One region of the Aceticella sp. 75b-Ac genome, then DNA from elsewhere that is predicted to be linked to it. Evidence: riboswitches for the same ligand, from Rfam matches in the RefSeq annotation. Region 1 holds a riboswitch; each other region holds the start of a gene.
The links. A riboswitch is a leader RNA that binds a small molecule or an ion and turns the genes downstream of it on or off. The one in region 1 is predicted to bind cobalamin.
Positions count from the first base shown of each region.

Region 2: another riboswitch for cobalamin. It lies ahead of AC0LWJ_RS09165 (DUF4430 domain-containing protein); the one in region 1 lies ahead of AC0LWJ_RS04395 (cobyrinic acid a,c-diamide synthase CobB).
Region 3: another riboswitch for cobalamin. It lies ahead of AC0LWJ_RS01100 (stalk domain-containing protein); the one in region 1 lies ahead of AC0LWJ_RS04395 (cobyrinic acid a,c-diamide synthase CobB).
Region 4: another riboswitch for cobalamin. It lies ahead of AC0LWJ_RS09010 (energy-coupling factor ABC transporter permease); the one in region 1 lies ahead of AC0LWJ_RS04395 (cobyrinic acid a,c-diamide synthase CobB).

Region 1 is NZ_CM190971.1:821,064-824,232, forward strand. Features, by position in the region: gene AC0LWJ_RS04390 (cobyric acid synthase) at 1-393, opposite strand, end outside; gene AC0LWJ_RS04395 (cobyrinic acid a,c-diamide synthase CobB) at 390-1,760, opposite strand; cobalamin riboswitch at 1,878-2,048, opposite strand; gene AC0LWJ_RS04400 (Lrp/AsnC family transcriptional regulator) at 2,250-2,726, shown strand; gene AC0LWJ_RS04405 (pyridoxal phosphate-dependent aminotransferase) at 2,723-3,169, shown strand, end outside.
Region 2 is NZ_CM190971.1:1,780,830-1,783,998, forward strand. Features, by position in the region: gene AC0LWJ_RS09155 (ABC transporter ATP-binding protein) at 1-23, opposite strand, end outside; gene AC0LWJ_RS09160 (energy-coupling factor transporter transmembrane component T) at 1-925, opposite strand, end outside; gene AC0LWJ_RS09165 (DUF4430 domain-containing protein) at 942-1,718, opposite strand; cobalamin riboswitch at 1,822-2,008, opposite strand; gene AC0LWJ_RS09170 (4Fe-4S dicluster domain-containing protein) at 2,491-3,051, shown strand; partial or broken gene AC0LWJ_RS09175 (hypothetical protein) at 3,099-3,169, shown strand, end outside.
Region 3 is NZ_CM190971.1:212,719-215,887, forward strand. Features, by position in the region: gene selB (selenocysteine-specific translation elongation factor) at 1-1,294, shown strand, start outside; cobalamin riboswitch at 1,376-1,552, shown strand; gene AC0LWJ_RS01100 (stalk domain-containing protein) at 1,671-3,071, shown strand; gene AC0LWJ_RS01105 (ABC transporter substrate-binding protein) at 3,150-3,169, shown strand, end outside.
Region 4 is NZ_CM190971.1:1,757,298-1,760,466, forward strand. Features, by position in the region: gene AC0LWJ_RS09000 (NADH-ubiquinone oxidoreductase-F iron-sulfur binding region domain-containing protein) at 1-324, opposite strand, end outside; gene nuoE (NADH-quinone oxidoreductase subunit NuoE) at 355-864, opposite strand; cobalamin riboswitch at 1,213-1,398, shown strand; gene AC0LWJ_RS09010 (energy-coupling factor ABC transporter permease) at 1,625-2,293, shown strand; gene AC0LWJ_RS09015 (energy-coupling factor ABC transporter substrate-binding protein) at 2,295-2,609, shown strand; gene cbiQ (cobalt ECF transporter T component CbiQ) at 2,603-3,169, shown strand, end outside.

The DNA.
Region 1 (3,169 bases):
TATAACAATAATATCATGGTTCTTACTTAGTTCTTTAAAATCATCTTTTATCATATTAAGAAGTTCCGGCTTGAAATTCTGATATTCCTGTGCCGACATATTACTGTGAACCTTACCTCTTAATATTACCTGACAATTTTTATCTGAACTCGGTTTGAGTAATACAGGGTTCATAAGAACCATCGGTTTTAATCCTGCTGCCTCCGCCTGTGCCACCTGAGCTCTTCCCATCTCTAAACCTTCTTCTGTAATGAAGGAATTTAAAGCCATATTTTGAGATTTAAATGGTGCAACTGAATATCCGTCCTGTTTAAATATGCGGCATAGTGCTGTAACCAATAGACTTTTCCCAACAGATGATGCAGTACCCTGTACCATAATCTTTAGCGTCATTTTAACTTCCCCCTTGCTTCAAACTCAAAGCATTTATTAACAAATCTTTTTACGGCATCCGGATATGCATATAGATTTATATGGACATATGTCGCAAGACAATTTTTATAAACATATCCACAACTCCATTTGTCATTTTTATCAGGTTTATGAACTACATATGAAACATTCTGCAATTTTCCTTTTAATTCCGAATGATGAAATTCATGTCCTCTAACAATACTGCCTTTGTTAAACAATACATTATCCATTATAACCTCAGCTTCTACATATCCAAAATGCTTAAGTCCTTTTGTCATCATTATATCTGCATCATATATTCCCACCATTGGAAATACATTACCATCAAGGTCTTTTATACTGTTTGTAAGATACATTAAGCCTCCGCATTCAGCATATACCGGCATACCATCATCAATGGCATTTTTAATTGAATCCATCATATGAATATTTTGGCTTAACTCCTCTGCAAACATTTCTGGAAATCCTCCGCCAATATATATACCTGAAATCCCCTCCGGAAGATTTTTATCATGTATCGGACTAAATGGAATAAGCTTAGCACCATATTCTTCAAAAAGCTTAAGCCCGTCCATATAGTAAAAATTGAATGCTTCATCACATGCATACGCAATTTTTGTCGGACAGGGGGACAGGGACCTTGTCCTGTCGGACAAGACCCTGTCCCCCTGTCCGACCTCCTTAAGTATCATATCAATATCAATATATTCCTCTATATATTGATACAATCTTTCAAATTTCTCTTGGAGCCCTGTCATCTCATATGTAGGAACAAGCCCAAGATGTCTTGAAGGCAAATCAAGTACAACATCCCTTGGCAGATATCCAAACACTTTAATTCCAAGGTCACGTTCAATACATTCCCTTAAAAGTTCAAAATGCCTTTGTGCCCTGATTTTATTTATAATAACACCAATGATATTCACATCTCTATCATATTTCATATATCCAAGCACTATTGCTGATATGCTTGCAGCCATAGACGAACCATCAACTACAAGTATTACCGGTATTTTCAGGATTTTTGCAACATCTGCACTGCTTCCCTTCGATGTTGTACCCATTCCATCATACAAGCCCATTACTCCCTCAATAATAGAAATATCTGCTTCCTTGGAATCATGAGCAAAAAGAGATTTTAAATTTTTTTCACCAAGCATATACAAATCAAGGTTGCCGGAATAATTCCCAGTAACATATCTGTGATACGTGCTGTCTATATAATCCGGTCCTATCTTAAAAGGAGCTACCTTATATTTTTTTGAAAGATATCCCATAAGCCCAAGGCTTATTGTGGTTTTACCTGCTCCCGAATGTGTACCTGCAATCATAAAAGCTCTAAACAATCCCTTACTTGCTCCTTCCCTGTTAAAAAATTTTATCATTTTAAATTTGCAAAAATTAAGACCTACCTTCGGGGTAAGCCAATAGATATAACACATATCAATCCTTCCCTCCGAAGGTGAACTACAAACTTTAAGGCAGGTCTCCTGGCTTGCAAATCATCTTAAGCTCTACCTTCCCGGTTTCCCAGTGGTTATTTGAGCGTCATCATTGCTTACAGTAGCGGGGGCTGCGGCGGACTTTCACCGCCTTCCCTATTACCCTTTCGGACCTTAAAAGCTGCTTATAATAGATTACTTATATTGTACAACGATTTCCTACATGAGTCAATAATTAATTATTTAACATATATTTTTTATTAATAGCATGAATTAAGTTATCCTCAAAAATTATTATTTTAATATATACTCTAACTAATTGAAATAAATTGTTATTTATATTATAATGTGCATAAAATATATGTTTAGGAGGTGGTTTTTTTGGCAAATGAAATGGATATTCTTGAACTTCTATGCCAGAACAGCAGGTTGACTGATGAGCAAATAGCTACAATGACAGGTCTTGATGAAGAAACTGTAAAAAATACAATAAAAAATTTAGAAGAAGAAAATATTATTTTAAAATATTCCGCCATAATCAATTGGGAAAAAACAGATAAGGAAATTGTTCATGCCCTGATCGATGTCAGAATAACTCCACAGCAGGGGCATGGATTTAATGCAATAGCCGAAAGAATATGTCAGTACGATGAAGTCAAATCTGTCTCCTTGATATCCGGAGGTTATGACCTTTCTGTAGAAGTGGAAGGAAAAACAATGAAAGAGATTGCGCTTTTTGTTGCAGAAAGGCTTGCGCCAATTGATGGTGTCTTAAGCACAACAACTCATTTCATCTTAAAAAGATATAAACAAAACGGCGTATTCTTTACAGATGGACCTAAAGACAAAAGATTGGTGGTAACACCATGAATTCAGAAAAATATATCTCTGACATCATAAAAAAAATACCATCTTCCGGAATAAGAAGGTTCTTTGACCTTGTGACAAATTCAAAGGATATCATATCGCTTGGTGTAGGCGAACCTGATTTCACAACACCCTGGCTGATACGAAAAGAAGGTATAGATGCACTTGATAGAGGCAGTACCACATATACATCAAACCTTGGTTTGCCAGAATTGAGAATTGCTATTTCAACTTTTCTTAAAAGCCATTATAACTTGGATTATAACCCTGAAAAAGAAATAATGGTTACCGTAGGTGCCAGTGAAGCAATTGACCTTGCTGTAAGGTGTCTTTTAAATAATGATGATGAGGTTCTGATTCCAGAGCCAAGCTATGTTTCATATGCACCATGTGTAGCTTTAACAAGGGGAATACCTGTATTTGTTCCGACAGATGCCCGTAATAAT
Region 2 (3,169 bases), 960 kb from region 1:
TTTTCGACTTTAAAAAGCGACAATTTTTCCACCCCTCTTTTAAAATAAGCGGTATAGACAGATAAAAGATTACTATTAATAAAACAATCAGTGTTGTGCTGTTTTTAATAAGGTAATCTGCTTCAGGATAAAAGGTATACTGTCCATACCCATATTGAAATCCCCAAAGTGCAAAAAATAACCCCAAGAAACTGCCGATAATAATTATAATATCCCGGGGTCTTATTATGCTTCGTTTGTATACGGAACGTTTACCACTTCCATAAGCCCTTGCTTGCATAGATTCAGCAATCTCCATAGCACCATGCAGGGAGGATAAAAGCATAATATTATAGAGATAAGAATATTTTTTAGTTCTATTCCATAAACTTCCTTCATCAAAATCAACCCCACGTAATTCCTGTACCTCTTTAATTCTTTTCAAATCCCTGACCATCGTAGGAAACATTCTTGTTGATAGAGAAATCATTAAAATAGATTTTGCTGCAACGAAGGAAAAAAGATTTAAAACCTTGTCCGGATTTATCATCAGGTTATACAGACAAAATATGCTTATTACAACCAAAAGCCTTATGCTTGAAGCAACTCCAAAATACAAAGCCTCCATCGATATATCGAGTTTGCCAAGAAAGGGAAGGTTGGGACCATGCCAAATGATTGTATTGCCTGCTTTTATTACAATGGGGTTAATAATCATGATAATAAGCATTAAAAAAACACCGGCTTTTAAAAATCCCTTCCATGCCTCAAATCCATCCACATTGATAATTAATATGGCAAGTAAAATCAGCATTGATAACAGATAAAGGGGATTTTCATATATAAGGCTTAATATAAGAAGTACCGAAAGATATATTAAAACAGCAGCAGGATGAAAAGTTTGCAAAAAAAGTCCTTTTTCCTGATAAAATAACTTCTCAAACATTTTTGTATCCCCTTTACTATTTATGAAGCAGACTATCCCAGGAAGGAGGCGGCTGGTCCATACTTTTGCTGTACCACCATATAATTTTATCACCTGTTTTCACCGGATGTTTATCAGCCATATGATTTGGAACCTCACCATTTACTGAGTACATCCATCCACTCATACCGCTGTTGGCTTGACCTGCAATGGAATCAATGAAATCAGGCCATGTTGGCTTTCCGACATAAGGAAGACCTGTGGCATCAAGTGCACCAAGGGCAGTTGTACCCCATTTATTATTATCTTTTACAATAACCTGCTGTGGTTTAAAGAGAAACTCGCCATTTTTTCCGACAACAGCAATCCATACCCTGCAGCCATTTTCAGGGGTTACAGATGTTGCATTATTGCTGGAATTTGTACCATTGGTTGATGCATCAGCCTGTTGATTTGTGGTTGTGCCAGATTGATTTGCATTTGCAGCAGTCTGTGTTTTGTTATCGGCATTTGTTTCTGAAGGACTGGATGCAGGCTGAGAATTATTTTCTGAAGAAGACGCTTTCTGGTTATCATTCGTTTGATTTGCATTTGCTGAAGACTGACCCTGATTATTTTTAAGATTGTTATTTGTCTTGCTTTCTTCTGATTGCTTATATTGCTGTTGAGGATGAAAAACCTTGTTCATATAAAGTGCAGGTACAGCAACCGTTGCAATGATAATCAAAAATATTGCAAGATAAGTAAGTTTTTGTTTCATCAAATCACCCCAAGTTAAAATATTAATAAAGGCTTTATTCAAGCTCCTTCCCATGTTATTTTACAGGATGGATTTGAATAAAGCCGGCTATTGGTGGTAGTTAAAAACTTCCATACCACAAACAAAGACAATTTCCCCATCCTGCGTAAGGAACATTGTGATATCACAGGTTTCAGGTTTCCTGACTAAGGTTCATTGTTTCTCCACGCCTTCCCGGGTTTTACCAGTGGCATTATGTGGAGTCACTCCCCTTCACAGTGGCGCGACCGTGCCGGATTTACACCGGCTTCCCTTTTGCCTGCTGTAGTATTTACTTTAGTGATATATAAACATGTGCTTTGAATAGATTATATATAAAATTTCAGGGCATGTCAAGAATCTGTCACAGGAAAGATATTATCTTTAAATATACTAATGTTTTTCATGATTTCATTGACATAACATAATCATATATTATATAATAATAAAAATAGATAAAAGCAGCACAGTTCTTAGTTATCGAATATACAAAGTAAAGTTCACTAAATTACGTTATAAAAAATAAAGTATAAGCTATAACAAATATGCAAAAAATGTATGTAAAATTTAAGTAAACCTTTAATTAATTAAAAATTCCTTTATATCAAGAAAAGAAATGGCAGTTTTGTTTCTGTTGTAAACAGTCAAATTTAAAGAAGGAGGGTTTATTATGCAGCAGAAGGAAACAAATAAAGTGCTTACTGTATGTCCTTATTGTGGTTGTAGGTTTTATATTTTAACATTAATGTAAAAAGTTGAAATAGAAGAATTATATATACATTGTAAATAAAGAAGGGAAGATGATAAAATGGCTAACCGTTTTGTAATTGCTAATCCAAACTATTGTCTGGGTTGTTATACATGTATGGTTGCATGTGCTTTTGTGCATAAAGAAAATGGGTTGCAACCTTACCCGCGTCTTTACATTACGTATACGAGTGAAGGTACAATGCCTATACAGTGCCGTCACTGTGAAGATGCTCCATGTGCCAATGTATGTCCTGTAGGAGCGATTAAAAAGGAGGGGGATGCTATAATAATAGATGAGAAAGCCTGTATAGGATGTAAGACTTGCTTATTAGCCTGTCCATTTGGAGCTATTGACTTTTTACCTCAATATGACTCTGAACAGGAAACATTTCAGTGTGTAAAAGAAGGGAATAATAAAGAGGTAGAAACTATGGAACAGAAAATTGTTGCTGTAAAATGTGACCTGTGTTATTTCAGGGAAGAAGGTCCGGCTTGCGTACAGTTTTGTCCGACTAAGGCTTTGAAATTAGTTAAAGAAGAAGAAACAAGGAATGTAATTAAAAATAAAAGGGTTACTAATGTTGAAAGATTAGTTTCTGTTTATGAAGGAAAAGAATAGAAGCCTTTTTTCCATAGTAAGTATAATTTAAAGAAGGAGGGTTTATTATGCAGCAGAAGGAAACAAATAAAGTGCTTACTGTATGTCCTTATTGTGGCACCGGCTGTGGACTTTATAT
Region 3 (3,169 bases), 610 kb from region 1:
TGGAACTGTTGTAACGGGTACATTAGTTTCAGGCATGATTAAAATCGGCGATAAGGTTATGATTTATCCTGATATGCTTGAAAGCAGGGTTAGAAATTTACAGGTACATGATAAGGATGTTAAGGAGGCCTATGCAGGGCAAAGAACTGCTATAAATCTCGCAAATATTAATACCGATAAATTAAAACGAGGCGATGTTATTGCACCGCCCGGCGCAATTGAACCATCAAATATAATCGATGTTAGGTTATCACTATTAAAATCTTCTAAAATAATAGAAAATCGGGACAGAATAAGGTTTTATACAGGTGCTTCCGAAACAATTGGAAGGATTATTCTTCTTGATAAAAGTGAATTAAAAGCCGGAGAAAATGCGTATGCGCAGATTTTGCTTGAAAATTATGTTTCAGTTTTAAATGGAGATTATTTTGTAATAAGAACATATTCACCAATGATAACAATAGGTGGTGGAATAATCCTTGTTTCAAACCCGTTAAAACACAAAAGATTTAAAAATGATGTTATAGAGGAATTGAAAAAAATTGAAAAATTTGGTATGGATTTTTTAATAGAAAAGAAAATTTCAAATTCTATTTTACCTGTGGCTTTCAGTGAAATTGAAAGAATAGCCGGGATTTCAAATCTTGAAAAAATTATAAATAGTAACCCATCAATTATCAAACTTAATAAAAACGGCATTATATATTTATATCATAAGGAAACCTTTAATAAGGTATGTGAAAATGCAAAAAATATTTTAGCACAGTACCATAAAAATAATCCTCTAAGAGAAGGCATGCCAAAAGAGGAATTTAAATCAAAGATTTTTAAAGATTTTAAAAGTAATTTAAACGAATTTATTGTAGAATTAATGGTAGAAGAAAAAATTATAAAAATCAAAGGACAATTTGTTTCCTTATGGGGTTATAATATAGTTCTAACACCTGAACAAGAAACCATTAAAAATGAAATTATGAAGGTATATGAAAATGCAGGATATAATGTGCCAAAACCAACAGAATTTCCGGATTATAAAAAGGTTGCTGCTGTATTTGAGTATTTGACAAATGAAGGTAGACTTATTAAAATAAATGAAGAAATATTTTTAACTGAAAATAATTTCTTGAAGGCAAAAGATATTTTGACAAATTATCTTAAAGAAAATAAAGAGATAACGCTTGCAATATATAGAGACTTATTAAAAACAAGCCGGAAATATGCAGTAGGTATTCTTGAATACTTTGATTCTATAAAACTTACAAAGAAAGTTGGTGATATAAGGATACTGTATTAAAAATAAAAATTTAATGGTACAAAATTGATAACTACTTGACAACACTGTAATTTATAGTTTAAAATTAATTAAAGGCAAAATTAAATAACAAGAGCTTCAGGTGCTTTTAAAGCTTGATAGGGAAAGCGGTGAAAATCCGCTGCAGCCCCTGCTACTGTAATGAAGGACGAAACCGTATTAATTCCACTGGGAAACCGGGAAGGAATGGGAGTAGGATGATATCAGAGCCAGGAGACCTGCCTGAATGCTAAACTGGCCTTCGGAGGGGAGGGAACGGTATATGAGGGAGATTTATGTTTTAAAACTCCGGTTATGACTGTAAAAGGCTGTAACCGGAGTTTGTTAACGTATTATGAAATTTATGGAGGAGTTAATAGTGAAAAAGAAGATTTGCTTTCTAATGATTTTTGTTTTGTTAATGTCATTGTTTCCTGCTTTTGGACTTGCAGATACAGCCAAGTCACAGGAGACACAGGTTTATCTAAACGGTATAAAGATAAATACAGGGGATGTTTCGCCATTTATAGAAAATGGCAGGACAATGGTGCCAGCAAGACTCTTTTCTGAGAATCTCGGTGCAGTTGTAAATTGGGATGATGCTGCACAAACTGTTACAATACAAGGTCAAGATGTCAGTATAAAATTAACCATTGGCAAAAATGAAGCTGTTGTAAATGGCAAAAATAAAACCCTTGATGTTGCACCTGTCGTTTTATCGGGCAGGACAATCGTTCCATTGAGATTTATTGTAGAAGCCTTCGGTGCAGACGTGAAGTGGGATGATACAGCATTTAAGGCAGTAGTGACTTGGAATGTTAAGATAAAAGATTCAACGGGGAATGATGTAACAGTACCTGCATCCGGTTTGAATAAAGTAGTTGTATTAAATACCAATATAGCTGAAGCAATGAGGATATTGCAGGTACCTGACGATTTTATAGTAGGTGTAAGTGATACGATTCAAAAGAAGCCTTATTTAGGTCTTAATAATAAAGTATCTGTTGGTTCTTGGATAAGTCCTGATCTGGAAAAAATAGCAGAGCTTAAGCCTCAGGCAGTTCTAACATATGGTAAATATCCTTCAGAAGATATAAGGAAAAAGATTGAAGCATTAGGAATAAAGGTTATTGGTATTGACTTTTATTATTTAGAAACATATGAGCAAGATTTAAAAAGAACTGCTTTACTTTTTAATCGTGGAGGAAAAGCTATTGAATTTTTGAATTGGAGAAATGAAATTTTGTCGAATATAGAAAATGGTTTAAAAAATATAGATGAAAAAGAAAAACCTAAAATAGCATGTTTGAGTTTAATGGGTGGTTTTAAAGAAGGAAAATATTCAACCTTTCCGCCAGGTTCTTCTTATGCTCAGGTATTAAAATTTGTAGGCGTAAATAACATAGCAGCCGATTTGAAATCTTCTTCAAGTATGCTGAATGTAAGTGGAGAATGGTTAATAGCAAAAAATCCGGAACATATTTTATTTGTGTATTGTGATAAATTAGGTTATACAACAAATGATAATTCTGCTGTTATGAAATTAGCAAATGATATTAAAAAAGATCCTGTTTTGAATAAAACAGATGCAGTTAAGAATAATCATATGTACTTTATAAATATCTCAAATTTAGGTAATTTTATTGAATCAGTTTATCTTGCTAAATGGTTTTATCCTGACCGCTTTAAGGATGTCAATCCCGATCAGGTTTTAAAGGAGTATTTTGAAAAATGGCTTGGTATACCCATGAAAGGCATATGGGCTTATCCGGAACCATAAAAGCATATCAACAGAAGATAAAGATATTTAATCAAAAACTTAAAATTTAATTTATGAAGAGAGGAGTTAAATGTTATAATGAAAAAAACTATTTCAAT
Region 4 (3,169 bases), 940 kb from region 1:
AGGTTTTACTCCAACATAGAATATATCCATAGGAGCAATTGACATAAGCGGACCTTGTGCGCAGAATCCTTGACATCCAGTCATTTTAATATCTACTTTGTTTGTACTTTCAAGGCATTCATGGGAAAGGCTTACATCAACATCCATAAGACCTTCTCTTTTTAGTATCTTTACAAGTTCATCATGGACATCTGGAGAGCCTGATGCCCTACAACCTGTTCCACCACATAAACGAACTGTTATTTTTTCTTTGCTTGATACTAAAGCATCTTTTAATTTTTTTCTCAGGTTTTCCAGATCCTGTACAGATTTGAACTTTTCCATAAACTACACCTCCAATAATTATTTAATTTTTTACTGTGCAGCAGCAACTGTTTCCATTTCGTTATATTTTTGTAATACTTCATTTACTTTTTCAGGGGTCATTTTACCATAGGTTTTTTCATTTACCATTATAGTTGGTGCTAAACCGCATGCACCGAGGCATCCAACGGTTTCTAAGGTGAATTTCAAATCCTCTGTTGTTTCACCAGGTTTTATTCCAAGTTGTTTTTCAAACTCGGCTAAAATCTTATTTGCTCCACTAACATGGCAGGCAGTTCCAAGACAAACCCTGATAACATATTTTCCTCTCGGTTTTAAATGGAACTGTGCATAAAAAGTTGCAACACCATAAATGGTACTAGCTGGAATTTGTATTTTTCTTGCAATGTAATAGATTACGTCTTCTGGTAGATAACCAAATTCTTTTTGAGTTTGCTGAAGAATCGAAATGAGGGAACCTTTTTCTCCTTCAAACTGCGATAAAAATTTGTCAACCTTTACAAACTTGGGGTCTTTACTTCCTTTGCAGCATTCACACATGAATTTTAAACCTCCTTCAAAGATTTTTTAAATTTTATAATTTGATGATGAAAATAAAGTAAATTAAAAAGTATAAAGAAACTATCGCTTTCCTGTATTTTAGTATGTTTTTTAAGTAATAAAAGGGATAAAAATTTTCTCCTTTTTATTAAGCCTGAAATTATATTTTTCTAATACAGATAAAAGCGAAATTCTTGTATATTTAAATTATACACAAATTAAAATTATAATGTCAAGCTATTACAAGGAAGAGATTAAAAGAAATATTACAAAAAATTTTTTAAATATTTTTGTTGACATAAAGAAAAAATGTGATAAAATAAAATCAAGAAATTAAATATGGAATTTAAATAAACTTAGGTAACAGGTGTTTAATTCATCAATTAAACTTAATAGAGAAGTCGGGTGAGATTCCCGCGCGGTCCCGCCGTTGTAATGAGGAGCTGCCTTATATTATGTCACTGGCGAAAGCTGGGAAGGCGTAAGGTGGCGATGAGTCTAAGCCAAAAGAACTGCCTGTTATTTATGTCTACAGTTGCTCTACGATGGATAGAGGCTGTTGCAGTTTCAAGCATATATTTATGTTAAATTATCATATTTTCACATAATATATACATAACTTGTCCCTGTAAAGCCTCTTAACAAAAGTTAAGGGGCTTTAAATATTATAAAAAAGGAGTGTTTAGCTTTGTTTAAAAAACAAAAAGTAGTATCAATTTTACCATTTTTATTAATACTTACACCATCAGTGGTTTATGCCATGCATATTATGGAAGGGTTTTTGCCGCTTAAATGGTGCATATTTTGGGATGTTTTGTCACTGCCTTTTGTCTTGTATGGATTGTTTTCTATTAATAAGCTTGTTAAGGCAAATCCAAAGATGAAGATGCTTTTAGCTTTTGCCGGTGCTTTTATCTTCGTTGTATCCGCACTAAAGATTCCTTCTGTAACAGGCAGCTGTTCTCATCCAACAGGGTGTGGTCTTGGAGCAATTTTATTCGGACCTACGGCTGTTGCTGTATTAGGATTGATTTGCCTTATTTTTCAGGCGCTTTTGCTTGCGCACGGGGGAATAACAACACTTGGTGCAAATACGTTTTCGATGGCAATTGTAGGACCATTCGTTTCATATTTAATATACAAGGGAACAAGAAAGGCAGGAGGGCCTCAGTGGTTGGCAGTTTTTTTGGCAGCTACCTTAGGAGATTTGATGACATATGTTACAACAGCTTTTCAGTTATCTTTTGCTTTCCCATCGCCAACAGGAGGATTTATGGCATCCTGGGCTAAATTCATGAGTATATATGCAGTTACACAGATACCTTTAGCTATAAGTGAAGGTATATTAACCGTCATAATTATAAATATGCTGACAGCTTACAACAGAGATGAACTTAAAGAACTATCCGTCATTTCAAAGGAGGATTAACATGGAAAACAAAAAGAAATTTTTCACAACAAATATTGCACTTGTTTTATTGGTGATATTTATTGCCGCTGTTCCTCTTTTTTTAGTTCAAAAGGGTGAATTTGCAGGTTCAGATGATAAAGGTACAGAGGAAATCCAAAAGATTGATAAAAATTATAAGCCTTGGTTTAAGCCTATATGGGAACCGCCGAGCGGAGAAGTTGAAAGTCTTCTTTTTGCAGTACAAGCGGGGATGGGAGCTGGATTTTTAGGGTATTTTCTTGGTCTTGCAAAAGGCAAGAAAAGTGTGAATGAAAAGGAAAAAGGGAAATGTTAATTGATAGTTTCGCTTATAAGAATAACTTAATAAATGTTCATCCAGGTGAAAAAATGGCTTTTGCCATTGCAACAATGATTTTGTGTTTCAAAGCCAATATTTATATAGATTTATTAATTATATTTTTAATGGCTTTTTTGGTAATAGCAGTAGCGGGGATACCAGCTAAGGTTTATCTAAAATTAATGTCTATCCCCCTTTCTTTTCTTTTTATAGCAATATTTACTATAATTATTAATATTGTTCAAAAAGGGACTCCTTGTGTAATGTGTATTAATATTTTTAATGTAAATCTTGGGATAACAGTGGAGGGCATAAAACTTGCATCAGTCCTGTTTTTCAGGTCTCTTTCAATAGTTTCCTGCCTTTATTTTATGTCATTAACGACTCCGATGATTGAAGTTATCTCAGTCTTAAAGAAGATAAAGGTACCAGCTCTTTTTATAGAGTTTATGTATCTTATTTATAGAATAATTTTTATTCTCATGGAAACAGCTGATGAAATATATACTTCACAAAATTCCAGAATGGGTTATTCTTCAGTTAAGACAGGCTATAAA